3 regions of the Streptomyces sp. NPDC005070 genome follow, and region 2 is predicted to be linked to each of the others. Evidence: riboswitches for the same ligand, from Rfam matches in the RefSeq annotation. Region 2 holds a riboswitch; each other region holds the start of a gene.

Region 1 (9,623 bases), on a different contig from region 2:
ACTTCCGGCCTGTCCGTACTGAGTTCGACGGCACCGTCCGCCCGCGATGGACTAGACCAACAGGTGCGCCGAGGGTATATAGAGGGGATCACGGAGCGTGCGGGGAACACCCGCACGACAAGCCGTGCCACGATGTGAGCCGTGGCCGACGACATGGCGGTCGCTTCGGCATCCGGAGCCGGGAAGGCAGAGCATGAGCACCGACGTCAGCAGTGCGGAGAACGAGGGCGGGGCACCCATCCGTACCGCGCGCGTGCCCAAGTACTACCGCCTCAAGAAGCACCTGCTCGACATGACGGAGACACTGCCGCCCGGTACGCCGGTACCGCCGGAGCGCACCCTCGCCGCCGAGTTCGACACCTCGCGCACCACGGTGCGGCAGGCCCTTCAGGAGCTGGTCGTCGAAGGGCGCCTCGAACGCATCCAGGGCAAGGGCACCTTCGTCGCCAAGCCGAAGGTCTCCCAGGCGCTCCAACTGACCTCGTACACCGAGGACATGCGCGCCCAGGGTCTCGAACCGACCTCGCAGCTCCTGGACATCGGCTACATCACGGCGGACGACGCCCTCGCCGGTCTGCTCGACATCTCCGCCGGCGGCCGCGTGCTGCGCATCGAACGGCTGCGCCTCGCGAGCGGCGAGCCCATGGCCATCGAGACGACCCACCTCTCCGCCAAGCGTTTCCCCGCCCTGCGCAGGTCGCTGGTGAAGTACACCTCTCTCTACACCGCCCTGGCCGAGGTCTACGACGTCCACCTCGCCGAGGCCGAGGAGACCATCGAGACCTCGCTGGCCACCCCGCGCGAGGCCGGACTGCTCGGCACCGACGTGGGCCTGCCCATGCTGATGCTCTCCCGCCACTCGCTCGACCGGCAGGGCGAGCCGGTGGAATGGGTGCGCTCGGTGTACCGGGGCGACCGGTACAAGTTCGTCGCCCGCCTCAAGCGTCCGCAGGACTGAGCGGTACGGAGCACTCCGCGGGCACGGGGCACGCCCCCGTGCCCTGTGCACCAACCCTCCACACCGCCGCCGCGCTGCGGTGTTCCCTAAAACCGGACCGTCCCCTAGATTGCCTGCGCGTTACCCAGGTGATCGACGAGGGGACGGAGTCGCACGATGTCAGACCTACCCGAAGTGAAACCACCAGTGGTGACACCGGTACGCGTGGTGATCGCCTTCTGCCTGCTCGCGCCCTTCGTGGCGATGCTGTGGGTCGGCTCCTACACGAAGACCGACCCGGCGTTCATCGGTGTCCCGTTCTTCTACTGGTACCAATTGCTGTGGGTACCCCTCTCCACCCTGCTGACGGTGATCGCCTACCAGTTGTGGCGGCGTGACCAGCGGGCCCGTACCTCCGCGAAGGGGGGTGCGGAAGCATGAACGACGGTGTGAACGGCGTCGCTCTCGGCGTGTTCATCTTCTTCTTCCTGGCCGTCACGGTCATGGGCTTCCTGGCCGCCCGCTGGCGCAGAGCCGCCGACGAGCACACCCTCGACGAATGGGGCCTGGGCGGACGGTCCTTCGGCACCTGGGTGACCTGGTTCCTGCTCGGCGGCGACCTCTACACGGCGTACACCTTCGTCGCCGTGCCGGCGGCGATCTACGCGGCGGGCGCGGCCGGCTTCTTCGCGGTGCCGTACACGATCCTGGTCTATCCGCTGATCTTCACCTTCCTGCCCCGCCTGTGGTCGGTCTCCCACCGGCACGGTTATGTGACGACCTCGGACTTCGTGCGCGGCCGCTTCGGCTCCAAGGGCCTGTCCCTCGCCGTGGCCGTCACCGGCATCCTCGCCACCATGCCGTACATCGCGCTCCAACTCGTCGGCATCCAGGCCGTCCTGGACGTGATGGGCGTGGGCGGCGGCGACAGCGCCAACTGGTTCGTCAAGGACCTGCCGCTGCTCATCGCGTTCGGCGTGCTGGCCGCGTACACCTACTCCTCGGGGCTGCGGGCCCCCGCGCTGATCGCGTTCGTGAAGGACACCCTGATCTACATCGTGATCGCGGTGGCCATCATCTACATCCCGATCAAGCTGGGCGGCTTCGACGAGATCTTCAAGGCGGCGGGCGCCAAGTACACGGCCGCGGGAGCCGGCGGGATCGTCCCCGCCGAGGCGGGCCAGTGGACGTACGCCACCCTCGCGCTCGGCTCGGCGCTGGCGCTGTTCATGTATCCGCACTCGGTCACCGCGACGCTGTCCGGCCGCAGCCGGGAGGTGATCCGCCGCAACACCACGATCCTGCCGCTGTACTCGCTGATGCTGGGCCTGCTCGCCCTGCTCGGGTTCATGGCGATCGCGGCGGGCGTGAAGGTCACCAACGGCCAGCTCGCCATCCCCCAGCTCTTCGAGGACATGTTCCCCGACTGGTTCGCGGGCGTCGCCTTCGCCGCCATCGGCATCGGCGCGCTCGTCCCGGCGGCCATCATGTCGATCGCGGCCGCGAATCTCTTCACCCGCAACATCTACAAGGACTTCATCAACCCGGCCGCGACCCCGCGGCAGGAGACCCGGGTCTCCAAGCTGGTCTCGCTGCTGGTGAAGGTGGGCGCGCTGGTCTTCGTCCTGACCATGGACAAGACCGTCGCGATCAACTTCCAGTTGCTGGGCGGCATCTGGATCCTGCAGACCTTCCCCTCGCTGGTGGGCGGTCTCTTCACCCGCTGGTTCCACCGCTGGGCGCTGCTGGGCGGCTGGGCGGTCGGCATGCTCTACGGCACGATCGCCGCCTACGGGGTGGCCTCCCCGACGCAGAAGCACTTCGGCGGCAGCTCGAAGGAGATCCCCGGCATCGGGGAGATCGGCTACATCGGCCTGACGGCGTTCGTCCTGAACGTGGCCGTGACCGTCGTCCTGACATTCGTCCTCCGGGCGCTCAAGGCCCCGGAGGGCGTGGACGAGACCTCGCCCGGGGACTACACGGCCGACGCGGGCGACACGGGCGTCGAGACGGAACTCCCGCCGGCGACGGCGGACGCGAGCCACTAGGAGACGCCGGGGACCGGTCCCGGTCCACAGGGACCCGTCCCTCGGGCCGGGTGCCGCGACAGCCGTGAACGACGGGCCGCCGGAGGAAAACCGGCGGCCCGTCGCCGTGCCGGTCGGGCACACTCGCCGCATGGACATCGTCATCCGGCCGGCGCGGCCCGAGGAGTACTCCGCCATCGGCGAGATCGCGGCCCGGGCCTATCTCGGGGACGGGCTGCTCGACTTCGGGGAGAGCGACGCGTACCTCGGAAGGCTGCGGGACGTCGCGGGGCGCGCGGCCGTCGCCGAGGTGCTGGTCGCCGCCGAGGGGGACCGGGTGCTCGGCAGCGTGACCTTCGCGGCGGACGGCGGCCCCATGGCCGACTCGGCGCGCGACGGGGAGGCCGAGATCCGGATGCTCGCGGTCGCGCGGGAGGCGCGCGGCCGGGGCGCCGGCGAGGCCCTCGTGCGCGCCTGCGTCGCGCGGGCACGGGCCCTGGAGGGCTGCGCGCGCCTCGTGCTGTCCACCCAGCGCACCATGCTGAGCGCCCACCGCCTCTACGAGCGCATCGGCTTCACCCGCACCCCGGACCGCGACTGGAACCCTTTTCCGGAGCTCGACGACATCCGGCTGCTCACTTACGAGTTGACGCTCCGGCACGCTCCGTAGCGCTCTCGAACACCCAGCGGACACAACATGTGGGGGCAGTCCCGGAGCCCGACACAAGATGTATGCTCATGGTCGCTGTCGCCGCAGGGGAATCCGGTGCGAATCCGGAACTGTCCCGCAACGGTGTTACTTGTGCGTGTTCGCGTCTGCGTGTGCCCGTACTCGCGTCAGTCCGAGGACCTGCCGACAGCGCGCCCCGGCCGTCCGGCCCGGGTGCCGACGACGTCCGGGCCTCGCGGAATGGGCCGGTGGACGCGGTGCGCTGCTGCCCGAAAGCGCTCCCGTGTGCCCCTGCCCGCCCGCAAGGTCCCGTGCCGAGCGAGGAGAGCCCACGTGACCATCGCGCCAGCCGATCCGGCTTCAGTGACCGCGCCGCAGGCCCCGGTGGAGACCGACGGTCCCGGGACCGTGCTGCTGCGGACCCTGACGGATCTGACCGCCGACCTCCCCGACGCCGACCCCGGCCGGGTCGCCGCGGCGGCGCTGCGCGGCCGGTCCGCCCGCGCCGACGAGGCCGAGCTGCGCGAACTGGCCACCGAGGCGGCCGCGGGTCTCATCTCCGAGGACCCCGCCTATTCGCGGCTGGCCGCCCGTCTGCTCGCGGTCACCATCACCGCGGAGGCCGCGTCCCAGGGCGTCACCACCTTCTCCGAGTCGGTCGCCGTCGGCCACCGCGAGGGCCTGATCGCCGACCGCACGGCCGCGTTCGCGCGGCTGCACACGGCCCGCCTCGACGCGCTGATCGACCTCCAGGGCGACGACCGCTTCGGCTACTTCGGGCTGCGCACGCTGCACTCCCGCTATCTGCTCCGGCACCCGATCACCCGCAAGGTCGTCGAGACGCCCCAGCACTTCATGCTGCGGGTGGCCTGCGGTCTCGCGGAGGACGACACCGTCCGCTCCGTGGAGGAAGTCACCGCGCTCTACCGGCTCATGAGCCGGCTGGACTACCTCCCCTCCTCCCCCACGCTCTTCAACTCCGGTACGCGGCACCCCCAGATGTCGTCCTGCTACCTCCTCGACTCGCCGCTGGACGAGCTGGACTCCATCTACGACCGCTACCACCAGGTGGCACGCCTGTCGAAGCACGCGGGCGGCATCGGCCTGTCCTACTCCCGCATCCGCTCGCGCGGTTCGCTGATCCGCGGCACCAACGGGCACTCCAACGGCATCGTCCCGTTCCTCAAGACCCTCGACGCCTCGGTCGCCGCGGTGAACCAGGGCGGCCGGCGCAAGGGCGCGGCGGCGGTCTACCTGGAGACCTGGCACTCCGACATCGAGGAGTTCCTGGAGCTGCGCGACAACACCGGTGAGGACGCCCGGCGTACGCACAACCTGAACCTCGCGCACTGGATCCCGGACGAGTTCATGCGCCGGGTGAACGAGGACGGCGTCTGGTCGCTGTTCTCCCCCGCCGACGTGCCGGAACTGGTCGACCTGTGGGGCGATGCGTTCGACGCGGCCTACCGCAAGGCCGAGGAGGCGGGCCTCGCCAGGAAGACCATCCCGGCCCGCGACCTCTACGGCCGCATGATGCGCACCCTCGCGCAGACCGGCAACGGCTGGATGACCTTCAAGGACGCCGCCAACCGCACCGCCAACCAGACGGCGGAGCCGGGCCACACGGTCCACTCCTCGAACCTGTGCACCGAGATCCTGGAGGTCACGGACGACGGGGAGACGGCGGTCTGCAACCTGGGTTCGGTCAACCTGGGCGCGTTCGTGACCGGCGGGAACATCGACTGGGAGCGGCTCGACGCCACCGTGCGCACCGCGGTGACCTTCCTCGACCGCGTGGTGGACATCAACTTCTACCCGACCGAGCAGGCGGGCCGCTCCAACGCCAAGTGGCGTCCGGTCGGCCTCGGCGCGATGGGCCTCCAGGACGTCTTCTTCAAGCTGCGGATCCCGTTCGACTCGCCCGAGGCCCGCGCCCTGTCCACCCGGATCGCCGAGCGGATCATGCTCGCCTCGTACGAGGCCTCCGCGGACCTCGCCGAGCGCAACGGACCGCTCCCGGCCTGGGAGAAGACCCGTACCGCCCGGGGCGTACTGCACCCGGACCACTTCGACGTCGAGCTGAACTGGCCGGAGCGCTGGGCGGCCCTGCGCGAGCGGATCGCCTCGGTCGGCATGCGCAACTCGCTGCTGCTGGCCATCGCGCCCACCGCCACCATCGCCTCGATCGCGGGCGTGTACGAGTGCATCGAGCCGCAGGTGTCGAACCTGTTCAAGCGCGAGACGCTCTCCGGCGAGTTCCTCCAGGTCAACTCGTACCTGGTGGCCGAGCTGAAGGAGCTCGGTGTGTGGGACGCGCAGACCCGTGAGGCGCTGCGCGAGTCCAACGGCTCGGTCCAGGGCTTCACCTGGGTCCCGCAGGACGTCCGCGACCTGTACCGCACGGCGTGGGAGATCCCGCAGCGCGGCCTGATCGACATGGCCGCCGCCCGCACGCCGTTCCTCGACCAGGCCCAGTCGCTGAACCTGTTCCTGGAGACGCCGACCATCGGCAAGCTCTCCTCGATGTACGCCTACGCCTGGAAGGCGGGCCTGAAGACGACGTACTACCTGCGTTCGCGCCCGGCGACGCGCATCGCCCGCGCGGCCCAGGCACAGGCGCGGCCCGAGACCACCATCCTCGTCCAGCAGGCCGCCGACCCCGACGCCGTCGCCTGCTCCCTTGAGAACCCCGAGTCCTGCGAGGCCTGCCAGTAATGACCGACACGAACGCCGAGAAGACCGTGTCCGAGAAGAACCTGCTCGACCCGGGCTTCGAACTGACTCTCCGTCCCATGCGCTACCCGGACTTCTACGAGCGCTACCGGGACGCGATCAAGAACACCTGGACCGTCGAGGAGGTCGACCTCCACTCGGACGTCGCCGACCTCGCGAAGCTGACGCCGGGTGAGCAGCACATGATCGGCCGGCTGGTCGCGTTCTTCGCGACGGGCGACTCGATCGTGGCGAACAACCTGGTGCTGACGCTGTACAAGCACATCAACTCCCCCGAGGCGCGGCTGTACCTGAGCCGTCAGCTCTTCGAGGAGGCCGTGCACGTCCAGTTCTATCTGACGCTGCTCGACACCTACCTGCCCGACCCGGAGGACCGCACGGCGGCGTTCGCGGCGGTCGAGAGCATCCCCTCCATCCGCGAGAAGGCGCAGTTCTGCTTCAAGTGGATGGACTCGGTCGAGAAGATGGACCGGCTGGAGACGCAGGCCGACCGCCGCCGCTTCCTGCTGAACCTGATCTGCTTCGCCGCGTGCATCGAGGGACTCTTCTTCTACGGGGCCTTCGCGTACGTCTACTGGTTCCGCAGCCGGGGTCTGCTGCACGGCCTGGCGACCGGCACCAACTGGGTGTTCCGCGACGAGACGATGCACATGAGCTTCGCCTTCGAGGTGGTCGACACCGTCCGCAAGGAGGAGCCGGACCTCTTCGACGACCTGCTCCAGGAGCAGGTGACGGACATGCTGCGCGAGGCCGTCGAGGCGGAGCTGCAGTTCGGCCGCGACCTGTGCGGCGAGGGCCTGCCGGGCATGAACACCGAGTCGATGCGGCAGTACCTGGAGTGCGTGGCGGACCAGCGCCTCCAGCGGCTGGGCTTCGCGCCGGTGTACGGCTCCGAGAACCCGTTCTCCTTCATGGAGCTCCAGGGTGTCCAGGAGCTGACCAACTTCTTCGAGCGCCGGCCCTCCGCGTACCAGGTCGCGGTGGAGGGCACCGTCGACTTCGACGAGGACTTCTGACCGTTCCGGCGGTTCCGGTCGCTCTGACCGTCCGTCACCGATGAGAGCCGGGCCGCCTGTTGCGGCCCGGCTTTCGTCACGTACTGCCCCCGCGCCTCCAATCGCCGTGCCAATCCCCGTCCATGGAGCGGCAAAGTTCTTCCGGCACGGCTGTTCGCACGTCGTTCCCCCCGGTTACGTTCTGGCCGTCCCGCCACGCCACGCACTGCGGCACACCGGGACGACTGATTTGGCATGCCCATGACGAGCCTCTCCCTGTTCGTGCTACGCGCGTCACAGGCTGCCGTTTCAGAGCGCCGAGAACCCCACTTCCGGCCATGGCGCCACGAACGGCCCCATCCGGGCCCGAGCGGCACCGGCCTCGAACCGATGGAGGCGACACCCCCATGCGTTCCCAGCGCCCCACCCCCTCCGGCAGACCCGCCCGGAGCCTGCGAAGACTGCTCACCGCCGCCCTCCCCGCCCTGGCCCTCGGCGTCGCCGGGTTCGCCGCGGCCCCTCCCGCGGGCGCCCAGCCGGCGCCGACCCCCCACGTCTCCCGGGCCACCCAGAACGCCGGAGCCCTCACCGACCCCGCCCGCCAGACGGTCCACGCGACCGGCAGGGCCGGTCAGAAGGTCGCGACCAAGCACCTGTGCGCCGAGGCGGCCAAGCCCGGCCTGATGTCCTGCTTCGCCCAGCGGCGCACCGACATCGCGCAGAAGCTCGCGGCCCAGGTCTCCCCCGACGCCGCCGCCGCGGTGTCCGGCCTCAGCCCGGCCAACCTGCACAGCGCCTACAACCTGCCCTCGACGGGCGGCTCCGGCATGACGGTCGCCGTGGTCGACGCCTACAACGACCCCAACGCGGCCGCCGACCTCGCCACCTACCGCTCGCAGTTCGGCCTGTCCTCCTGCACCAAGGCCAACGGCTGCTTCAAGCAGGTCAGCCAGACCGGTTCGACCACCTCGCTGCCGACGAACGACACCGGCTGGGCGGGTGAGGAGGCGCTCGACATCGACATGGTCAGCGCCGTCTGCCCCAACTGCAGCATCATCCTCGTCGAGGCGAACTCCGCGAACGACTCCGACCTCGGCGCCGCGGAGAACGAAGCGGTCGCGCTGGGAGCGAAGTTCGTCTCCAACAGCTGGGGCGGCTCCGAGTCCTCCTCGCAGACCGGCGAGGACACCTCGTACTTCAAGCACCCTGGCGTCGCGATCACCGTCTCCTCCGGTGACGAGGCCTACGGCGCCGAGTACCCGGCAACCTCCCAGTACGTGACCGCCGTCGGCGGCACCGCGCTGAGCACCTCCTCCACCACCCGCGGCTGGACCGAGTCGGTGTGGAAGACCAGCAGCACCGAGGGCACCGGCTCCGGCTGCTCCGCCTACGACGCCAAGCCGTCCTGGCAGACCGACACCGGCTGCACCAAGCGCATGGAGTCCGACGTCTCCGCGGTCGCCGACCCGGCCACGGGCGTGGCGGTCTACGACACCTACGGCGGCTCCGGCTGGGCGGTCTACGGCGGCACCAGCGCCTCCGCGCCCATCATCGCGGGCGTGTACGCGCTGGCCGGCACCCCGGGCTCCGCCGACTACCCGGCGAAGTACCCCTACTCCCACACCTCGAACCTGTACGACGTGACCAGCGGCAACAACGGCTCCTGCTCCCCGTCGTACTTCTGCACCGCGGCCACCGGCTACGACGGCCCGACCGGCTGGGGCACCCCCAACGGCACCGCCGCCTTCGCCTCGGGCACCAGCACCGGCAACACCGTGACCGTCACCAACCCGGGCAGCCAGTCCACGGCCACCGGTGGCTCGGTGAGCCTGCAGATAGCGGCGAGCGACAGCGCGGGCGCGAGCCTCACCTACAGCGCGACCGGGCTGCCGACCGGCCTGTCGATCAGTGGCTCGACCGGTCTGATCTCCGGCACCGCGAGCACCGCGGGCACGTACGCGGTCACCGTCACGGCGAAGGACAGCACCGGCGCCTCCGGTTCGGCCTCCTTCACCTGGACCGTCAGCACCTCGGGCGGCGGCACCTGCACCTCGGCGCAGCTTCTCGGCAACCAGGGCTTCGAGTCGGGCGCCACGGTGTGGAGCGAGACCAGCGGGGTCATCACCAACGACACCGGCGAGGCCACGCACGCCGGCTCGTACGACGCCTGGCTGGACGGATACGGCTCGGCCCACACCGACACGCTGTCCCAGTCGGTGACGGTCCCGTCCGGCTGCAAGGCCACGTTCGCCTTTTACCTG
Region 2 (9,623 bases):
TGGTCCTGGTATGTCGCGCCCCGGCTGACGCCGAGTTCGCCCATCCGGCGGAAGTCCCAGAACACCGCGCCCTTGGTGCCGTGGATCTCGAACCCGTAGTTGTTCTGCTCGCCCACCGAGACCCGGCACGCCTCCAGGACGCCGCGGGCACCGGAGGTGAAGCGCAGCAGGCAGTTGACGTAGTCCTCGTTCTCCACGGGCGCCGGCTTGCCGCCTGCCGTGCGCGCGTGGCCCGCGGTCGCGCCGGCCGGCCGCGGCCGCAGCGGTACGAAGACCGCGGTGTCCGCCGTCAGCGCCTCGATCTCGCCCAGAAGGAATCGGGCCAGGTCGACACCGTGTGAGGCCAGGTCGCCGAGGACACCGTTGCCACCCCGCTCCCGCTCGTAACGCCACGTCAGCGCGCCCTCCGGATGGGCCGCGTAGTCGCTGAAGAGGCGGATGCGTACGTGTGTCACCTCGCCGATGTCGCCGGAGGCGATCAGGTCGCGGGCCGCCACGACTGCCGGTGCGCCCCGGTAGTTGAAGCCGACCGTGCCCCGGACCCCGGCCTCGGTCACGGCGTCCGACACCGCCCGGGCGTCGTCGGCGGTCAGTCCCACCGGCTTCTCGATCCAGAGGTGCTTGCCGGCCGCGGCCATGGCCACGCCGATCTCACGGTGCAGGAAGTTCGGCGCGGTGACGCTCACGGCCTCGACGCGCGGATCGGCGGCGATCTCCCGCCAGTCACGGACGGCGGTCGCGAAGCCGTACCGCGCGGCGGCCTCCTCGGCCCGGCCGGGCACCTCGTCGGCGACAACGATCGGTTCGGGACGCAGAGCGAGTTCCGGGAAATGGTGGAGAACGCGAGCGTACGCCCGCGTGTGCACCCGTCCCATCCAGCCGAACCCCACGACAGCGACACCGAGCGCACGCACCACGATCGCCCTCCTCAGCACCGGACCGAACGCGAACGGACCGAACGCGAAGGGGCCAAACCCGGCTCACATCAAACCGGCCCGAATCGAAACGAACCGTCACGAACCGCGATCGATGCGGGCCGCGACCAGGCTAATGCGAACAGGTCGCCTTCAGGGGGAGAGCGACGCCCGCTGTTCCAGGACCCTCAGCGCCCGCTCCGCCCAGTCGATGATCGCCTGCTCGAAGGCGCGTCCTCCCAGGAGGGTGAGATACGGACCTACGCGCTCCGCCTCGGCCAGGTACTCGTCCTCGGTGCGCCCGTCGAGCAGGCGGGCGCCGATCCGTTCGTAGTGCGCAAGTTTGGCGCGCGACCACTCCAGGCGCTCGGCGATCGCCACCCGGACCGCGTCCGCGTCCCCCATGTCGAGTGCGTACACCTTGACCATCAGCTCGTCGCGGATCGCGGTGGGCTTCGCGGGCCCCGAGGTGAAGGAGGCCAGTGCTTCGAGGCCGGTCGTGGTCAGGGAGAAGAGCCGCTTGTTGGGCCGGCGCTCCTGCTGCACGACCCGGGCCTCGATCAGCCCCTCGGACTCCATCCGGTCGAGTTCCCGGTAGAGCTGCTGCGGGGTCGCCATCCAGAAGTTGGCCACCGAGGCGTCGAACCCCTTGGCCAGGTCGTACCCCGATGCCTCACCCTCCAGGAGCGAGGCCAGTACCGCGTTGCGCAATGCCATCCCGCAAGGCTAGACGCCCCGCACTCGCAGGACTAATCTTATCCGCACCTAATCAATTAGTTGAGTAAGAAGGGCGGGCGCAATGAACTCCTTCCGCAAGGCCGTGGAGGCCGGAGACCTCGGCGCGGTCGAGGAGCTGCTGGCCGACGACGTCGTGTTCACCAGCCCGGTCGCCTTCAAGCCGTACCCGGGCAAGCCGATCACCGCCGCCATCCTGCGTGGAGTCTGGCGTGTCTTCAGCGACTTCCGCTACGTCCGTGAGATCGCCGGCGCCGACGGCCGCGACCACGCGCTCGTCTTCACGGCCAAGGTGGGCGACAAGGAGATCAACGGCTGCGACTTCCTGCACTTCGACGAGGACGGCCTCATCGACGAATTCACGGTGATGGTCCGCCCGTTGTCGGCGGCGCAGGCGCTCTCCGAGGCCATGGGAGCGCAGTTCGAGCAGATCTCCCGGGAAGCGGCCGGCGCGTGAGGCTCCGGCCTCGCGCTGTTTGAACCGACTCCCTCCGGCTACCCGCCTGTTGTGACGACGACGCCTTCACAGCAGGAGCTCTTCCGGTACTTGGAGGACCGCTTCGAGTGCGCCCGGACCTGTGCCGAATGTGCCAGGACCTCCACGCTGCGCGCGAGCCTCATGGATCCGGACGGGCCGAAGCGGCAGGAGGCCGCGCGACGTTCGGGCATTTTGTGCGCGGAGGTCTGCGAGGCGACCTGCCATGTACTGTCCCGTCATCCGGGGCCGAGCGACCGGGAGCTCCGCGCTCGACTGGAGTGGTGCCGGGACGTCTGTCTGGAGTGTGCCGAGGCTTTCGACGCGTGTCCGGGGTCGGAGGCCGCCGCGCGGAAATGCCGTGAATGCGCCCTCTCGTGCACGGACTTCATCGCCACACTGCGGTGAAGCCGCGAGCCGCGAGTGTCGGGCGGCAACATGCCCGAGTCGGACTCCAGGTCACCCAGGTAGGCCCCGGTTCGCCCGGGTCAGGCTCAGGACTGTCCCGGTCCGGCCCAGGTCTGCTCGGGTCAGACCCCGGGCCGTCCGGGTCAGGCCGACCCGACGAGCGGGCGTCCTGCGCGGAGGTTCCAGCGCCCCGCGCGCCCGCTCAACTCCGTGACGGTGAGCGGCGGTACGTCCACGCGCCAGAACGCCTGGTCCGGAGCGCCCAACACCCGTACCACCAGGGCCCGTACGACCTCGGGCTCCACCACGGCGACGGTTCGGCCGTCGAAACCGGCCGCAGCGTCCAGGTGTTCCGCCACTCGATCGCAGAACGTCCGCACCGACTCGCCGTCGTGCGGAGCCGACGCCGGATCGGCGAGCCAGCGCGCCACCGCCTCCGGCTCCTTCACGCTCACCTCGGCCAGCGTCGCCCCGCGCCAGCGGCCCACATCGAGCGACGCCAACTCCGGTGCCTCGACGGCGCCTTCGAGCCCGAGCGCCTCGGCGGTCTGCTGGCATCGCACGGTGGGGGAGACGCACAGGCGCCCGCCCGCCGGAACGGCGCCCGCGTCGGCTGCCGCCCGGGCGGCCCGCAGGCCCGAGGCGTCCACCGGACTCCCGTCGTCGAAGCGGGCCTCGCGCAGCGCCTCGCCGATCGCCGCGGAGATCAAGATCACTCGGCTGGTCATGCCTTCACTCTCTTGGGTCGTGGACCTGGACGATGCTCCATGGTCCACCATGGTGTGTCGTGCCCGAGCGGAGGCGGAACCCCCGGGCCCATCAGGCAAGTTGCCTCCCTGCCTCCCTGCCCCATGAACCGTGGGGCGCACGGAGCGCGGAGGTATGCGCCCTTGGCCGGGTCGGCGGCTTCGCGGTACCGTCACATGGATATTGACGACGGTTCGGCGGAAGCCCGGTGGAAATCCGGCACGGTCGCGCCACTGTAAGCCCGGCACATGTCACTCCGGCCAGGGGTGACGGACGCGGGCAAGTCAGACCCGTGACTGTCGTCCTGTGCACCACCGAAATGGGACGCGAGTTCCCCGGGAGGTTCTGCCCCATGGCGCAGTCCGTCGTTCAGCCGACCGCCACGCCCACCGCCGTTCCCGCCAAGCTGCCCATCGGCGCGATCGTCCCCTGGGCGGCGTTCTTCGGCATCCTGATGCTGGTCCTGCTCTACTTCGTCGGCGCCGAACAGGGCGCCACCTCCCTCGTCTCCGGCGAGAACGTCCACGAATGGGTCCACGACGCCCGGCATCTGCTCGGGTTCCCCTGCCACTGACGGCTGCGGGGAACGTACGAGCCACGATATTCCGCGAGGGCCGGGAAACCGGCCCGCACGAGGGGGCGGTCCCCGGACGACCGGGCACCGCCCCCTCGCGTGTGCGCACGCGCCCAGCGGCCGCCCCCCGCCCCTCAGCCCGGCATCCTCCGGGAGGCGTCGGCGTCATCGGCATTCCCTATTTCTGGAACGCGTTCTACGGTGTGCGCCGTCAGGTCGGGCCCGGGGAGGCAGGAGGCGCCGTGCATCTCGAATACACGCCGGAGCAGCAGCGGTTGCGGACCGAACTACGTCTCTACTTCACCGAGTTGGTACCGGACAACGCCTACGCGCGCTACGGCGATCCGGCGGCGCAGAAGCGCTTCTACCGCGAGACGATCCGACGCCTCGGCACGGACGGCTGGCTCGGGGTCGGATGGCCCAAGGAGTACGGCGGGCGGGGTCTGAGCCCGATGGAGCAGTTCATCTTCTTCGACGAGGCGGCCCAGGCCGGAGTGCCGTTGCCGTTGATGGCGCTCAACACCGTGGGGCCGACGATCATGCGGTTCGGCACGGAGGAGCAGAAGTCGTACTTCCTGCCGAAGATCCTCGCCGGCGAGATCGACTTCGCGATCGGCTACAGCGAGCCCGGCGCCGGTACCGACCTCGCCGCGCTTCGGACCAGGGCCGTGCGGGAAGGCGACGAGGAGAGCGGCCACTACACGGTCGACGGACAGAAGATCTGGACGACCAACGGTGACACGGCGGACTGGGTGTGGCTCGCGGTCCGCACCGATCCGGACGCCCCGCCGCACAAGGGCATCACCATGCTCCTCGTACCGACCTCCGACCCCGGCTACTCGTGCACGATCATCAACACGCTCGCCTCGCACGACACCACGGCCAGCTATTACGAGAACATCCGCGTCCCCGCCACGCGCCGGGTCGGCGAGGAGAACAAGGGCTGGCGGCTGATCACCAACCAGCTCAACCACGAGCGCGTCACCCTCGCCGCGCACGGCACGATGGCCATCCGCGCCCTGCACGACGTCCAGCGCTGGGCGATGGAGACCAAGCTCGCCGACGGCCGCCGCGTCGTCGACCTGCCCTGGGTGCGCCGCCTCCTCGCGCGCACGCACACCCGGCTGGACGCCATGAAACTCCTCAACTGGCGCATGGTGAACGCCGTCCAGGAGGGCACGCTCACCCCGCAGGACGCCTCCGCCGTCAAGGTGTACGGCTCCGAGGCGCGCCGGGACGCGTACGCCTGGCTGATGGAGATCGTCGCCGCCCCCGGTGTCCTCAAGGAGGGCTCCGCCGGCGCCGTCCTGCACGGCGAGCTCGAACGCGGCTACCGGTCGGCCGTGATCTTCACCTTCGGCGGCGGCAACAACGAGATCCAGCGGGAGATCATCTCGTGGATCGGGCTCGGGATGCCCCGGGTGCGGCGCTGACGGACTGTGACCACAGACGTTAGTTGTCACATACCGAGGATAGTTGGCACCATGATCAATTGAGCCCTCCGGTGCGTTCCAGGCCTCGTGTCCTGTCGCACTGAGGTTGTCGGATTCTCACCGCTTCTCGTTTGCGCTGTCGGATTCTCACTGCGTCGTGCGCTAAGGGGTCCCCGTAGTAATCGCCGAGAAAACAACGGATGTCCCGTCGCACTCCAGCTGGCAGATTCTCAATGCTCTGCAGACCGACCTTGCGGATTCTCATTCGCTGCAGAGGCGGACCAGACGCCGAGGTCGCCTCCTGGCAGGGACACGAACCGCCATCCTCCAGGTCCTGTGATCTGCCACGCCTCGAACGCCGCATCGGTTGGACAGGTCAGATGCGTGCCATCCTCGAACACCATCCGAAGCGTGCCGGACTTGAAGGCGACCGCAGAGACGACCTTCGTCCCCAAGAGCGGGAGGGCTGCGGCCACGTCCTGAGTCTCCGGCACCAGAAGCACGCCGGGATTGGTGTGGGCCGGCCCGGATGAGAGCCGAGCAGGCGTTTCGAGTACGACTTCCCAACCTTCGGCGAGGGCCAGCGTGAGGCGGTAATCGACAGTAATCCCAGCAACGCCCCGCCCTCGGAGATTCAAGATCCACCGGTCATCGTGTTCGACCGGTTCTGCTTCGGTGCTCATCACCCCACCATGCACGGCCCAGCCGAGGGCGACGGACGGTCATCAGGGATTCCGCCGAAGCCACGCCTGTTGAGAATCCGGCGAGGTGTGTTCTCAATCCACTTGGCGAACCAGCAGCTCAGGACAAGATCCAGAGACAGCTCCGATGCGACGGGACATCAGGGCTCCAGCGGATCAAAATCCAGGTGCGTATGAGCTGGTTCGCACTCGTATACTCGTGCGGGCTCATGGAGGGGGAGGTGGAGACAGTGAAGCTTGCTGAGGCACTGGCAGAACGTGCGGAGGCGACGCGCCGTGTAGAACAGCTGCGAGCGCGCGTCGTCGACAGTGCGCGGTACCAGGAAGGGGAGACACCCGCCGAGGATGCAGCTCAGCTGTTGGCTGAGGCCGGTGAGGTGCTGGACGCTCTGGAAACGTTGATCCGGCGGATCAACCGGACCAATGCCACCGTGGAGATGAGTCCGGACGGCACGCTCACCGATGCCCTCGCACGCCGGGATGTCCTACGGTTGCGTCACTCTGTGGTCACCGCGGCGGCGGACGCGGCGGCGGGTAAGGGCGAGCGGGGATACGGTCGGCAACTTCGGTCCGAGCTGATGATGCTCTCCGCGCTTCCGGTCGCGGAACTGCGTGGTCAGGCGGATGCACTCGCCCGGGAGATCCGCGAGGTCGATGTGCGGATCCAGCGTACGAACTGGGATGTCGATCTGCTGGACTGAATAGTCCAGCAAGCTGGAACGATGTGGAGCAGGTAGCAGTTTCGGAGGCGTGCACACACCGAGGGCCGGCGGTTTTCCAGCCCACTCCTGGCGCGTGAAGAGCAACGCGGGGGTTCGACTCCCCATTAACCGTGCAGCTCAGCACCGCGTACAGGTAACGGTGCACATTGCACAGCACATCACCACGTGCAGATCCGAGGCGGCGAGGGCGGGTTCGGGGCTTTCCACATCGCAGCACCATGGAGAACGGCGATCTCTGGTGGACACCGTTGGCGATTTTGGCGGCGCTCCTGCATCTATCGCGACCGAGACTTCCGCGAAAGCCAGGTCGCTTGAGAACACCGGCCACCGGCGGTCTCAAACAACCTGGCAACAGCACCGGTCAGCAGTCCATCACACGCCAGACGCAGTGCGACAGGACACCTCGCCGGTCGGGTCTCGATGTCCACCTTGATCTGCAAGTGAGTCGCGCCGATCTCGCGCAGCAGTCGGTGGTGGTGCTCCACCAAGTGTTTGGAGACGTCGATGCGGAGCGGGTTCAGTTCCGTGCTCAGGGCTTCGCGGTCGGTCATGATGGCGTTCCGCCGAGTGATCAAAGCAGGGGAATCCGCAGGTCGGGGACAGTGGCTCCGCCGCGGACGGGTGCCTCAGCAGGGCGCCTCGTGGACCGTCGCGTCTGCGGAGATCGTCAGCGGCCTCGTACCGGAATCCGCAACGCTGGACCGCCTACACCACGACGCGGGACACGACCCGGTCATCTCTAGCAGACCGCTCGGCTCTGGTTCGAGGCGGCGTTCGTATCTATAAGCAGTAGGCCCATTACGTGGATCGGGTGCGGAAGGTCTGGTGGAGTGCGGTGACCTGCTGTGACCAGGCATTTTAGTTGGCACATAGGCTGGATGAAAGGCATCGGCTCGGACGGTCGGTGATGCGTACAAGAGAGCGAGTCAAGTTTCGGGCCTGTGGCTTCAGGCTTGGGACTCATGCCGATGTGGGAGCGGCCGCCTGGCGGCTGGCGCTGACGGCCTTCGATACTAGCCTCCAGCGCAGATCTCTTGCCTCAATGGCCACGCGCCAGGACACGAGGAGGGTTCCCCGCCGATCAGGTTCAAGGCAGAGCATCAGGAGTGACTCCGCACTCCCGGGCGATCTGCTGTCTTTGCAGATGACCGCCATCTGCCTTACAGCGCACACGGACCCATGGGGCGGTCGGGGTTGGACTGACTCGCCGAGCCACTGATTCGTCTCACCGGAAGGGAGACCGTCCCACCATGCCGGGGACACCGTGAACCCTGACGTTGTGCTCTGCCGCCGGGTGTTCTCGTGGAAGGCCGCCTCTCGTGTGGGAGGCGGCCCGGAGTCAAGTCAGTAGTGAGCCTCCGCCGACGCCCGGCGGGCGCGTCGGCGCTGCGGCCTCACAAAAGCCTTACCCTGTCCTAGCGTGGTCCCCGGGCCACGGGTGACGTGGCGGGCCCAGGTTCCCGGTCCCTCGCTGTGGCCTGCTGGGGTACCTCAACTGCTTCTGGCTGCAGTGGTGATGTCCCGAAGAAGGCTTGGAAGATGGTGTCGAACTCGCAGGTCGTCGAATCCTTGAAGGCAGGCAGCCCACGGATGGCGTCGGCGGTCGTGTAGCGCTCGCAGAAGCTGCGGGCCCGGTCGTTCTTGTTGTTCGACTCGTTGACCCGGAGTTCGGGATAGTAGGCCTCGATCGCCCCACGCTCCCAGACATAGATGTCTTCGTGGCGAAGCATCTGCAGCAGTTCCAGTTTCATCTTCTTCAGCTCCGGGTCCCGGGCCTCTTCGAGGATCCGTCGGGCAGTGCCGGTGGTGGAGCGGGCGAAGAACGCCTTCACCGCTGTGTCTACTTCCTCAAACCCGCATAGGCCTTGAGCGTGCTCTTCGCTCTTGAGCTGTGCGTAGTCCCACAGAGTGCGTGCGCTACCGCTCTTGCTCAGGCTTTTGAGGGTGCCGGCGGAGGCCTGTGCGTCCTCGTTCTTCACCAGATCGTTGACCTTGGAGACGACCCGGTCACGCAACTGACGGCACTCGTCGCTTGCGCCAAGTTTGTCGAATCCGTCGAGCACCGCGTCCAGGTCCGCGATGACCGCCACTCTCATCTCAAAGCGCTGGAAGAAGCAGCGGTACCGCTCGATACTGCCTTTGCCTTCGGCCTTGGCGATCGCAGCACCGTGCTTTTCGAAATCCCACTGCGGGCTGAGGGTACGTGCGATGTGAGGGATGAGCGTGCGGTCGCTCGGACCCTCCACGAGGAGCACCGAGGTAGCGAAGAACGCTGCTTCGTTGTTCTCGTGCGTGATGATCTCGAACTGATCCCGGGCGTCCATATCGGACAGGTCGATCACACAGGTCCGGCTGGCCGGCGGTTCCAGTGTGTGGTCCTTGACGACCTTCACGAAGGTGCCGGTCGCCCCGGGCGCGCAGAAGGTCTCAGGAATGTGGCGATGGGCAGGTTGTCGGCGCCCACCAGGGCGACGTCGTCCGGCACCACCGCGCCCAGGTCGTCCAGCGCGCGGTGGAGGTCGACGTCGTGTTCGGCCTTGGCCATCGTCTCGGTGAAAACAGCGGCCATCGGTTCGGGCGCCGGCATCCGCAAGGTGCTCATCGTGACGGCCTAGGCGGAGAAGTCCTTCCGGTGGAACATCGGGGGGATCGAACTGCTCATCCTGGCGGGGCTGATCATCGTGATGGCGACATCGGTGTACGTGTGGCGGCGCCCGACGTGGCCAGGAGACTACTTGCCGCTTCAGGGGGCGCGGCGCTCCCCATGGCCGACTTCGTCACCCACCTCGGTGCGCGGGTGCTGATCCCTCACCTTCCGCCGCCACGGCCGCCCGCACCCGCTGCTCCTCGCGAGCAGAGCCGACGTCCCGTTCCAGGGGTGTGCGACTCACGGCCGTCGCGAGGTCTTCCAAGG
Region 3 (9,623 bases), on a different contig from region 2:
CACCGTGGACGCCGGCCACAAGGCGGCCTACGCGAACTACTCCGGCTGGGACATCTACCGTTCGCAGGCACAGCTCGAGGCCCTGGTGGCGCCCCAAGTCGCCTCGGACACGGCACAGTCGATGGTCGACGACTACGCCCAGACCGGGATCTTCCCCAAGTGGTCGGAGAACAACGGCGAGTCCTACGTGATGGTCGGCGACCCGGCGGACGCCATCATCGCCGACTACTACGCCTTCGGCGCGCGGGACTTCGACACCGCGACCGCTCTCGCCGACATGGTCAGACAGGCGAGCACGACCAACAACGACCGACCGGGCCTCAACTACCTGAACTCACCCGGATACATGCCGCACGACGGCAGCTACGGCTGCTGCAACTTCTACGGCCCCGTGGCCACCACGCTGGAGTACAACACCGCCGACTTCGCGCTCTCCGCGATGGCCGGGGCGCTCGGCGACACCGGCAACCAGAAGACGTACGCGAATCGGGCCCAAGGCTGGCGCAACGTGCTCAACCCGGCCTCCGGCTTCGTCGAGCCGCGCAACGCGAGCGGCTCCTGGACCGGCGGCTTCGATCCCACCAGCGGCACCGACATGGTCGAGGCGGACTCCTGGATCTACACCGGGATGATTCCCTTCAACATCGCGGGCCTCGCGCGCGCCAAGGGCGGCAACACGGCGATGAGCCACTACCTGGACACCGTGCTGCGCAGCTACACGGGCGACAACGGCTACGCGTGGGTCGGCAACGAACCCAGCATCGAACTGCCGTGGGAGTACGACTACATCGGGCAGCCCTACAAGACCCAGGGCACCGTACGGGCGATCCAGCAGCAGATCTGGGCGAACACCCCCGGCGGGCTGGCCGACGGCAACGACGACCTCGGAGCGATGAGCGCGTGGTACGTGTGGTCCGCGCTCGGCATGTTCCCCGAGACTCCCGGAACCGCCGATCTCGCCCTCGGTTCCCCCCTGTTCACCCAGGCCGTGATCACGCTGCCGTCGGGCAGGACGCTGACGATCAATGGCAACGGTGCCGCCGACAACGCCCCCTACGTCCAGTCCGCGACGTGGAACGGCTCCGCCTGGAACAACGCCTACGCCCCCACGTCGGCGATCACCGCCGGCGGCACCCTGACCTACACGCTCGGCACCAGCGCCAACACCTCCTGGGCGACGGCCGCGTCCGCCGCCCCGCCCTCCTACGCCGGTGACACCACCGCCCCGGCCGCACCCCGAATCGGGCCCATCACCTCGGCGGTGGCGTCGAACCTGTGCGTGGACGACGCGAGTTCCTCCACCACCGACGGCAGCCACGTCCAGATCTGGACCTGCAACAGCACCTACGCCCAGGACTGGATCGTGGCCGGCGACGGAACGGTCCGGACCCTCGGCAAATGCCTGGACGTCGACCACAGCGGGACCACCAACGGCACCCTCATCCAGCTCTGGACGTGCAACGGCACCGGCGCCCAGCAATGGACCGCGGGCGCCAACGGCTCCCTGATCAACCCCCAGTCCAAGCTGTGCCTGGACGACCCCAACTCCACGACGACGACCGGCACCCAACTCCAGCTCTACACCTGCAACGGCACGGCCGCCCAGAACTGGAAACCGCCGGCCTGACCTACCGGCACGATCCCCCGGCACCGCCGAGCGACCCGGCGCGTGATGCCCGTATGCCCCGGCCACCTGGCCGGGACATACGGGCACGCGCACCAAGGACTCCCGACAAACGCACTGGGCTCGACCTGGTCGGAGGCCGGTGTCGTGCACGAGGCCGGCGAGTGGCGGTGCGGGACGCGGTCACCCGCGTCGTCGCACGCGAAAACCCGGCGACGTCGGCGATCGTCCCCGGGATACTGGTCGCCCATGGATGAGGTCGAAGTCGTCGTCGCCCATTCCGAGCGCGCCACTCTGCGCGTCGGCGACGTGTTCTTGAAGGTGGACGCCGATCAGGCGCGCATCGACATCGAGGTCGAGGTGATGGCCCTGGCGCCGGTCCCGACCCCGAAGGTCCTGTGGCGCAAACCGCCGGTGCTCGCGATCGCCGCACTCCCGGGGACGACGCTCGGGCGCCTCGGCGGGCCGTCGACCGGGTCACCGGCGGAGTGGGCCGCGGCGGGCGCCGCCATCCGGAAGCTGCACGAAGCGCCCCTGCCGCCCCTGCCGGGCCGGGCAGGCCGGAGCATCGACGCGCTGGCGGCGGAACTCGACGACGAGTGCGCGTCGCTCGTGACGAACGGTGTCCTGCCCGCCGACCTGGTCACCCGCAACCGTCAGGTCGCCGAGGCCGCGCTCCGGCCGTGGACTCCGGCGTTCACGCACGGCGATCTGCAGATCGCGCACGTCTTCGTCGACGGCGGCGAGGTCACCGGCATCATCGACTGGTCCGAGGCGGGCCCGGGTGACGCCCTGTACGACCTCGCCACGTTCACGCTCGGACACGAGGAGCACCTCGGCGACGTCATCGCCGGCTATGGCACCGACGTCGACCTCGACGTGATCCACGCGTGGTGGTCGTTGCGAAGCCTGCTGGTGGTTCGCTGGCTGACCGAGCACGGCTTCGACCCCTTCGCGCCGGGCTGTGAGGTCGACGTGTTGAGATCCCGGATGTGAGGCTGCCCGGGCCCGACGGCGACGTACGCGTTCCGACGCATCGAGCAGGCCACCCCCTGGGGCGATCGCCCGCCCTGTGTCTCATGTGGGCGATACGAGTGTCTCCTTTTGCGTGGAGTCGGTCCGCGTCTGCTCAGCACGCTGATGGCGTAGCGCCCAGCGAACGGCGGGTGGTGCTGCCAGACCTGTCAGTGCGAACAGGGCTCCTACGACGTACCACCCGGGGCGGCCCCAGGTGATGCACAGCGAAATGAGCAACGCCGGCCCGAGGCCCTCGGCCAGTCCGGTGCCCAGACCGAATACGCCCAGGTACTGGCCGGTGGCGTGCCGTGGGGCGAGAGCGAAGGACACCTCGAACGCGGCGGCGGAGTGCCACAGCTCGCCGACGGTGTGGATCACCACCGCGCTGAGCAGCACTGTCGCGGCTGCCCACCCGGGTATGCCGGCGGACAGGGAGATCAGTGAACAGGAGACGAGAAAGGCGACGCCCGCACGGCGGTAGGCGTGTCCGCCGGCCGTGGGGGAGTCCACGTTGCGGCTGGCCCGCACCTGGAGCGCCACGACCATGAGGGTGCCGGTGAGCATGGTGCCCGAGATGAGCCAGTGCGGGGCCGTGGTGGCGCCGACCAGCCAGAGGGGGATGGCCACGGTGAGCACCTTGAACTGGATGGCCATGACCCCGTCAAGTGCGGTGAGCAGCAGGTAGGGGCGGTCTCTGAGAGCGATCCAGCGAGGACCGCCGGTCGTGGCCAGGGGCGTGACCGGCGGCAGCGCGATGAGGAACGCCGCGGAGACCACGAAGGAGATGGCGTTGCCGATGACCATGAGCTGATAGGCCGTGAGCGTGCCGGCCTGGACGACCAGCCCCGCTCCCACGGCACCGAGCGAGACACCTACATTGGTCACCGCGCGGAGATAGGCGCGGAACTCCTGCGGCCGGTCGCCTCCGAAGTGCCTGATGAGCGGACTGTGGGCGGCTTTCCCGGCCGCCTTGGCTCCGGCGGCCGTGGTGACCGCGAGAAGGAACGACCAGAAGCCGTCCACCAGCACGAAGCCGGCCGTGGCCAGCGCCTGGACCACCAGGGTGGATGCGTAGACGCCGCGTGCTCCGTGGCGGTCCGCCAGATGACCGACCCCGACACCCAGGGCGAGGGCGACAAGGCCGGCGGCGCCGAGTCCGAGTCCCACCTGACTCGCCGGAAGATGAACGGCCTCCGTGAAGTACAGCACCCCGGCGATCAGATACAGGCCGCTGCCAACGGTATATACGAGGTTCGAGGCCGCGAGGACGCGCTGCGGTCCGGCGGTGGGCATCAGGCGGGGCATGGCGCGGCTCCACGTCACAGACGGCCGGTAAGGACCCCGCAAGCTTGTTGCATATTACTTGCAATAGCAAGAGACTTGCGGGCCGAGGCCGGGAGAGGGAGGCGGGTGCGCCCTCCCCCGGCCGTGGGGCCTGCCGGCCATGGGGCTTGCGGTCAGCGGCCGGAGAGTTCCTCACGCACCTCGCGGGCGGCGGCGACCAGGTTCTCCAGCGAGGCGCGGGTCTCCGGCCAGCCGCGCGTCTTCAGGCCGCAGTCGGGGTTGACCCACAGCCGCTCGGCGGGGATGGCCTTCAGCCCGGTGCGCAGCAGTTCGGCGGCCTCCTCTCTGCTCGGTACGCGTGGGGAGTGGATGTCGTACACGCCGGGCCCGGCCTCGCGCGGATATCCGTGCGCGGCGAGTTCGCGGGCGACCTGCATGTGCGAACGGGCGGCCTCAAGGCTGATGACGTCGGCGTCGAGGTCGTCGATGGCCTGGACGATGTCCCCGAACTCGGCGTAGCACATGTGGGTGTGGATCTGGGTGTCCGGCCGTACGCCGCCGGTGGTCAGCCGGAACGCCTCGGTCGCCCACGCGAGGTACGCAGGGCGATCGGCCGCCCGCAGCGGCAGGGTCTCGCGCAGGGCCGGCTCGTCGACCTGGATCACCGAAGTCCCGGCCGCCTCCAGGTCGTTGACCTCGTCCCGCAGAGCGAGGGCGACTTGGCGGGCGGTGTCGCCGAGGGGCTGGTCGTCGCGGACGAAGGACCAGGCGAGCATGGTGACCGGGCCGGTGAGCATGCCCTTCACCGGCCGGGAGGTGAGCGACTGGGCGTACGCCGTCCAGCGCACGGTCATCGGTTCGGGGCGGGAGATGTCACCGGCCAGGATCGGTGGCCGGACGTAGCGCGTGCCGTAGGACTGCACCCAACCGTGCTGCGTGGCCAGGTATCCCGTCATCTGTTCGGCGAAGTACTGGACCATGTCGTTGCGTTCGGACTCGCCGTGCACGAGGACGTCCAGGCCGGCCTTCTCCTGGAAGGAGATGACCTCCTGGATCTCCGTCCTGATGCGGTCCTCGTAGCCGGCGGCGTCGATGCGTCCCGTACGCAGGTCGGCACGGGCGGTGCGCAGTTCGCCGGTCTGCGGGAAGGAGCCGATCGTGGTGGTCGGCAGCAGGGGCAGGCCGAGACGGGCGCGCTGGGCCGCCGCCCGCCCGGCATAGGGCTGGGAGCGGCGGCCGTCGGCATCCGTGACGGCTGTGATGCGGGCCCGGACCGCGGGGTCGTACGTGATCGGCGAGTTCATCCGCGAGGCCACATCGGCTCGGTTCGCGGCGAGTTCGCCCGTGATCGCGTCGGTGCCGAGGCCAAGTCCCTTGGCGAGGGTGACGATCTCGGCGGTCTTCTGCCGTGCGAAGGCGAGCCAGCGCAGGAGTTGCGGGTCGATGTCCAGTTCGGCGGTCGCGTCGAGCGGGACGTGGAGCAGGGAGCAGGACGCCGACACGTCGACCCGGTCGGCGAGACCCAGCAGGGTGCCGAGGGTGGCCAGGGACTTGGCCAGGTCGTTGATCCAGATGTTGCGGCCGTTGACGACACCGGCGACAAGTCGCTTGCCGGGCAGGCCGCCCACGGCCGCGAGGGCGTCGAGGTTGGCGGCCCCGGCGTCGGTGAAGTCCAGGGCGAGTCCGTCGACGGGGGCCTTGGCCAGCACCGGCAGGGCGTCGCCGAGCCGGTCGAAGTAGGAGGCGACCAGAAGCTTCGGCCGGTCGGTGAGGGAGCCGAGAGCGTCGTAGGCGCGGGCGGCGGCGTCCAGTTCGGCCGAGGTGCGGTCCTGGACGAGGGCGGGCTCGTCGAGCTGAATCCACTCGGCTCCGGCCGCGCGCAGGTCGGCGAGGACCTCGGCGTACACCGGCAGCAGTCGGTCCAGCAGGGTGAGCGGCTCGAAGTCCGCGGGCACGCCCGGGGCGGGCTTGGCGAGCAGCAGGTAGGTGACCGGGCCGACCAGCACCGGGCGGGCGCCGAGCCCGAGGGCAAGGGCCTCGTTCAGCTCGGCGACCTGCTTGGTGGAGTCGGCCACGAAGACGGTGTCCGGTCCCAACTCGGGCACCAGATAGTGGTAGTTGGTGTCGAACCACTTGGTCATCTCCAGCGGCGCGACATCCTGCGTGCCGCGGGCCATGGCGAAGTAGCCCTCCAGGGCGTCCGCCTCACGGGCGGCCTGGTGGCGGGTGGGGATCGCGCCGACCATGACGGTGGTGTCCAGGACGTGGTCGTAGTACGAGAAGTCGCCGGTCGGAACCTCGTCGATGCCGGCTGCGGCGAGCCGGCGCCAGTTGGCGGCGCGCAGGTCGGCGGCGGCGCGGTGGAGGGCGTCGGCGGTGACGCGGCCCTTCCAGTAGCCCTCGATCGCCTTCTTCAGTTCCCGGTCGGGTCCTTGGCGGGGGTAGCCGTGCACGGTGGCCCGTGCTGCCGCGGTCGCGGACTTCGCTGTCACGGAAATCTCCTTCGCGAGATATCTCCCTGGGATCCCGGTAACGGGACGCGAGCGCGAAGGGGTGACGAACCGGGCGGAAGCGACCACGCGCGGCGCGGCGCGGTCTTCCGTCCGATATGTACGCCGACCCGCCCACGAGGTCACCGGGATATCCGCGCACGAGTGTTTTCGCGCGCGGGCAACGGGCAGGTCTTCGGACTCACGGGCACGTCTCCTCGTACACACTTCGTACGAGCCATACGAGACACCTATTGGCCGTCGCTTCCCAGGCCCTGTTCGTCGGGTCCAGTGCGTATGACGGCGGTCGTTCCCGCTCACCGCTGCGGGGCAGTCCCGGATTCCCACCGGGTTCCCTCTTGCGACGCATCCCGCCTGGCGGACGGGGCGAACCAGCTGCACCGCCCAGCCTAGGGCAATCCACCCGCGCGGCCGATCACATCCGGCGTTCGGATGGCGAGGTGGGACACGGAGTGGGGCCCTGGGACGCGGCGACAGCGGAGGGGCGGGAAGCGCCTCACAGCGAGCTTGAGCGGGCCCATCGGATGGGCGCAGCCCCGCTCCATTCCGGTGTCGATGTCGGCCGCGGTGGCGAAGCCCGACTCCGCCATCCGGACGGCCGCCAGCAGATACGGAATCAGCAGGGCGTTGACGACGAAGCCGGCCCGGTCCCGTGAACGGATCACCGTCTTGCCGAGCGTGCCCGTGACGAAGCCCTCGACAGCGGTCACGGTCTCCGGTGAGGTGTGCAAGGAAGCCACGACCTCCACCAGCGGAAGCACTGGCACCGGATTGAAGAAAATGCAGTCCCACCACGCGGTCGGCGCGACTGGTGGCCATGCCGAGACGCATCACCGGCAAGGAGGAGGTGTTCGTCGCGAAGACCGCCTCCGGATCCTCGACGATCTTGTCGAGGGCGGCGAACACCTCTGTCTTGGCGTCGGCGTTCTCGATGACCGCCTCGACGACGAGCTGCCGGTCTGCCAGGTCGTCCAGACTGCCCGTGAAGACGATGCGGGCGAGGGTGTCCCGCGCCGCGTGCGGCTCCAACTTGCCTCGCTGTACGGCCCGGTCGAGGGAGGCGGCCACCCGTTCGCGGGCCGCGTGGGCGGCCGTCGCGTCGGCCTCGCAGACCACCGTGTCCAGCCCGGCCCGCGCGCAGACCTCGGCGATCCCGGCGCCCATTTGGCCGCCGCCGACCACACCCACGCGCATGAAGCGGGCACTCATGATCGGGCCTCCGCGTGGCACACGAGGTGCCCGGAGTAGGCGTCCGGAGTGAAGAAGAGCGGCAACTCGCCGCTGAGGGCGGTGCGTTCGAAGAGGCCGCGTACCTCGTAGAGGTCCGCCCACGGGTACTCGGCGCCGAGCGCGGCGAGTTCCTCCTCGAGCAGGTCGAGCACGGTCAGCCGGTCGATCACCCGGTGCCGCAGCCATTGCCAGATCTGCACGCGGGCGATCTCGGCGGTCGTCGCGTCCTCCATGAGGCCGTACAGGGCGACGCTGTGTTCACACAGCTCGTAGACCACGGCGGCCGAAGAGGTCCGCTACGAAATCGAACGCCTCACCGACCGCTACGGCCTCGGCTATGAAACCGTCTGCCACCGCCTGTCCACCTTCCAGCGCCCCCGCCTGCGCGGCGTCCCCTTCTCCTTCGTCCGCGTAGACCGCACCGGGAACATGTCCAAACGGCAGTCCGCCACCGGCTTCCACTTCTCCCGGGCCGGCGGCACCTGCCCTCTTTGGAACGTGTACGAGGCGTTCGCCGCGCCCGGTCGCATCCACGTCCAGATCGCCGAAATGCCCGACGGGCAGCGCTACTTGTGGACCGCGCGGGTGATCACCCGCCACCGCGGCGGCTGGGGCGAGCCCGACAAGACCTTCGCCATCGGCCTCGGCTGCGAGATCCGCCACGCCCACCGGCTCGTCTACTCCGACGGCATCGACCTCACCAACGCCTCCGCCGCCACCCCCATCGGCATGGGCTGGCGCGGCTGCGAACGCCTCGACTGCCCGCAGCGCGCGGCACGGCCCCTCGGCCGGCCCCTGCGAATCGACCAGAACACCAGCACGTTCGTCCCGTACCCCGTGACCGATCGCTCGAACTGACCGTACGAGGGGCCTGATGGCCTCCTCGGATCACCCCATGAGCTTGAAGTCCCGCTCCGTCGTGGTGAGTTCCTGGTTGCCGCGGGTCAGGTCGCGGGCTTCGAAGAGGTGGGTGCGCGCCTCCCCTCGAATGCGCTGCATCGACGGGCTGCGTCGACGACCCGCGCGGAGAGGCCGGACGCCCAGCCTTAGCCGTGTCCCACACAACGCGCCAGCCCTCGCAATGACCGGTGCAAGAGGCCACTTGGAGAGGGAAAACGCAACTTCGACAGGGCCCGCAGAGGCAGCTACCTTCACCTGGTCCTCGGCGATCGCCCACGGTCGCACAGGAGTTGCTTGAGGCTGAGCCACCCGCGGGTCCACTCCGGGCACCCCCGACCAGGGAGAGACGCATGCCCCATCTTGCTCTGTACACATTCGGCGTCCTGAAGTCACCTCTCGCCGATCCCGCACCTCTCACGCGCGAGTTCTACGCCATCGGTGAGGCCGTCTACCGGAAGATCAGTCAGCACCCCGGATACCTCGCGCGTGCCGAAGCGGCGGACGGTGACCGGGGCGTGCTCTTCGAGGCGGACTGGGGTGCATGGGGAGAGTTCGCCGTACCGACCTGGTACGGCAAGGGCCATACGGTGGAAACCACCGCCCTGGCCGCGACCCTCTCACTCTGGACCGACCTGCGCTCCGCCTTCGACGCCGTCTACACCGGGCTCCACCGTGAGGCGCTGAACAGGCGATACGACTGGTTCGAGAGGTCAGGACACCCGAATTACGTGTCCTGGTGGGTCTCCGACGGCGTGATACCCACCTGGCAGGACGGGGTCTCCAGGCTGGAACACCTCCACGATCACGGCTCCGCGCCGCACGCCTTCACCTTCCACGACTCGTTCGCCCCGGACGGAACTCCGACCAGGATCAAAGCCATCGGACCGCAGAGCGACCAGGTTCGCTGACAGGGAAGCCGAACGACTGGGTTCGCTGTCACACGCCTCGATGGAGACGCCCCTCGACCGCGCGTGCGGCTTCTACCCGCGCTGAACGCCCGGCCGACACCGGGGCGGCGAAAAGCCTGGTGTGCGGGGCCGACGGAACCGGGTAACGTC

What was found. Region 2 has a riboswitch for cobalamin ahead of ACWEBX_RS10525 (CbtB domain-containing protein). Riboswitches for the same ligand answer to the same signal wherever they lie in the genome.
Region 1: linked by a shared signal. The riboswitch ahead of ACWEBX_RS25760 (ribonucleoside-diphosphate reductase subunit alpha) and the one ahead of ACWEBX_RS10525 (CbtB domain-containing protein) in region 2 are both predicted to bind cobalamin.
Region 3: linked by a shared signal. The riboswitch ahead of metE (5-methyltetrahydropteroyltriglutamate--homocysteine S-methyltransferase) and the one ahead of ACWEBX_RS10525 (CbtB domain-containing protein) in region 2 are both predicted to bind cobalamin.

Annotation. Positions count from the first base shown of each region.
Region 1 covers NZ_JBSFZS010000084.1:21,086-30,708, reverse strand. The annotation lists gene ACWEBX_RS25780 (GntR family transcriptional regulator) at 194-958, shown strand; gene ACWEBX_RS25775 (DUF3311 domain-containing protein) at 1,115-1,378, shown strand; gene mctP (monocarboxylate uptake permease MctP) at 1,375-2,985, shown strand; gene ACWEBX_RS25765 (GNAT family N-acetyltransferase) at 3,116-3,634, shown strand; cobalamin riboswitch at 3,687-3,836, shown strand; gene ACWEBX_RS25760 (ribonucleoside-diphosphate reductase subunit alpha) at 3,968-6,349, shown strand; gene ACWEBX_RS25755 (ribonucleotide-diphosphate reductase subunit beta) at 6,349-7,383, shown strand; gene ACWEBX_RS25750 (putative Ig domain-containing protein) at 7,770-9,623, shown strand, end outside.
Region 2 covers NZ_JBSFZS010000022.1:10,579-20,201, forward strand. The annotation lists gene ACWEBX_RS10505 (Gfo/Idh/MocA family protein) at 1-917, opposite strand, end outside; gene ACWEBX_RS10510 (PadR family transcriptional regulator) at 1,068-1,631, opposite strand; gene ACWEBX_RS10515 (nuclear transport factor 2 family protein) at 1,714-2,106, shown strand; gene ACWEBX_RS10520 (histidine phosphatase family protein) at 2,676-3,260, opposite strand; cobalamin riboswitch at 3,454-3,593, shown strand; gene ACWEBX_RS10525 (CbtB domain-containing protein) at 3,632-3,853, shown strand; gene ACWEBX_RS10530 (acyl-CoA dehydrogenase family protein) at 4,096-5,286, shown strand; gene ACWEBX_RS10535 (DUF6188 family protein) at 5,517-5,969, opposite strand; gene ACWEBX_RS10540 (DIP1984 family protein) at 6,218-6,688, shown strand; partial or broken gene ACWEBX_RS10545 (OB-fold nucleic acid binding domain-containing protein) at 7,153-7,260, opposite strand; gene ACWEBX_RS10550 (TOPRIM nucleotidyl transferase/hydrolase domain-containing protein) at 8,125-9,102, opposite strand; gene ACWEBX_RS10555 (hypothetical protein) at 9,099-9,311, opposite strand; gene ACWEBX_RS10560 (FUSC family protein) at 9,487-9,623, opposite strand, start outside.
Region 3 covers NZ_JBSFZS010000001.1:19,783-29,405, forward strand. The annotation lists gene ACWEBX_RS00085 (lectin) at 1-1,627, shown strand, start outside; gene ACWEBX_RS00090 (phosphotransferase family protein) at 1,874-2,620, shown strand; gene ACWEBX_RS00095 (MFS transporter) at 2,702-3,946, opposite strand; gene metE (5-methyltetrahydropteroyltriglutamate--homocysteine S-methyltransferase) at 4,099-6,417, opposite strand; cobalamin riboswitch at 6,585-6,827, opposite strand; partial or broken gene ACWEBX_RS00105 (3-hydroxybutyryl-CoA dehydrogenase) at 6,936-7,644, opposite strand; partial or broken gene ACWEBX_RS00110 (malate synthase A) at 7,641-7,919, opposite strand; partial or broken gene ACWEBX_RS00115 (short-chain fatty acyl-CoA regulator family protein) at 7,942-8,523, shown strand; gene ACWEBX_RS00120 (DUF3291 domain-containing protein) at 8,916-9,473, shown strand.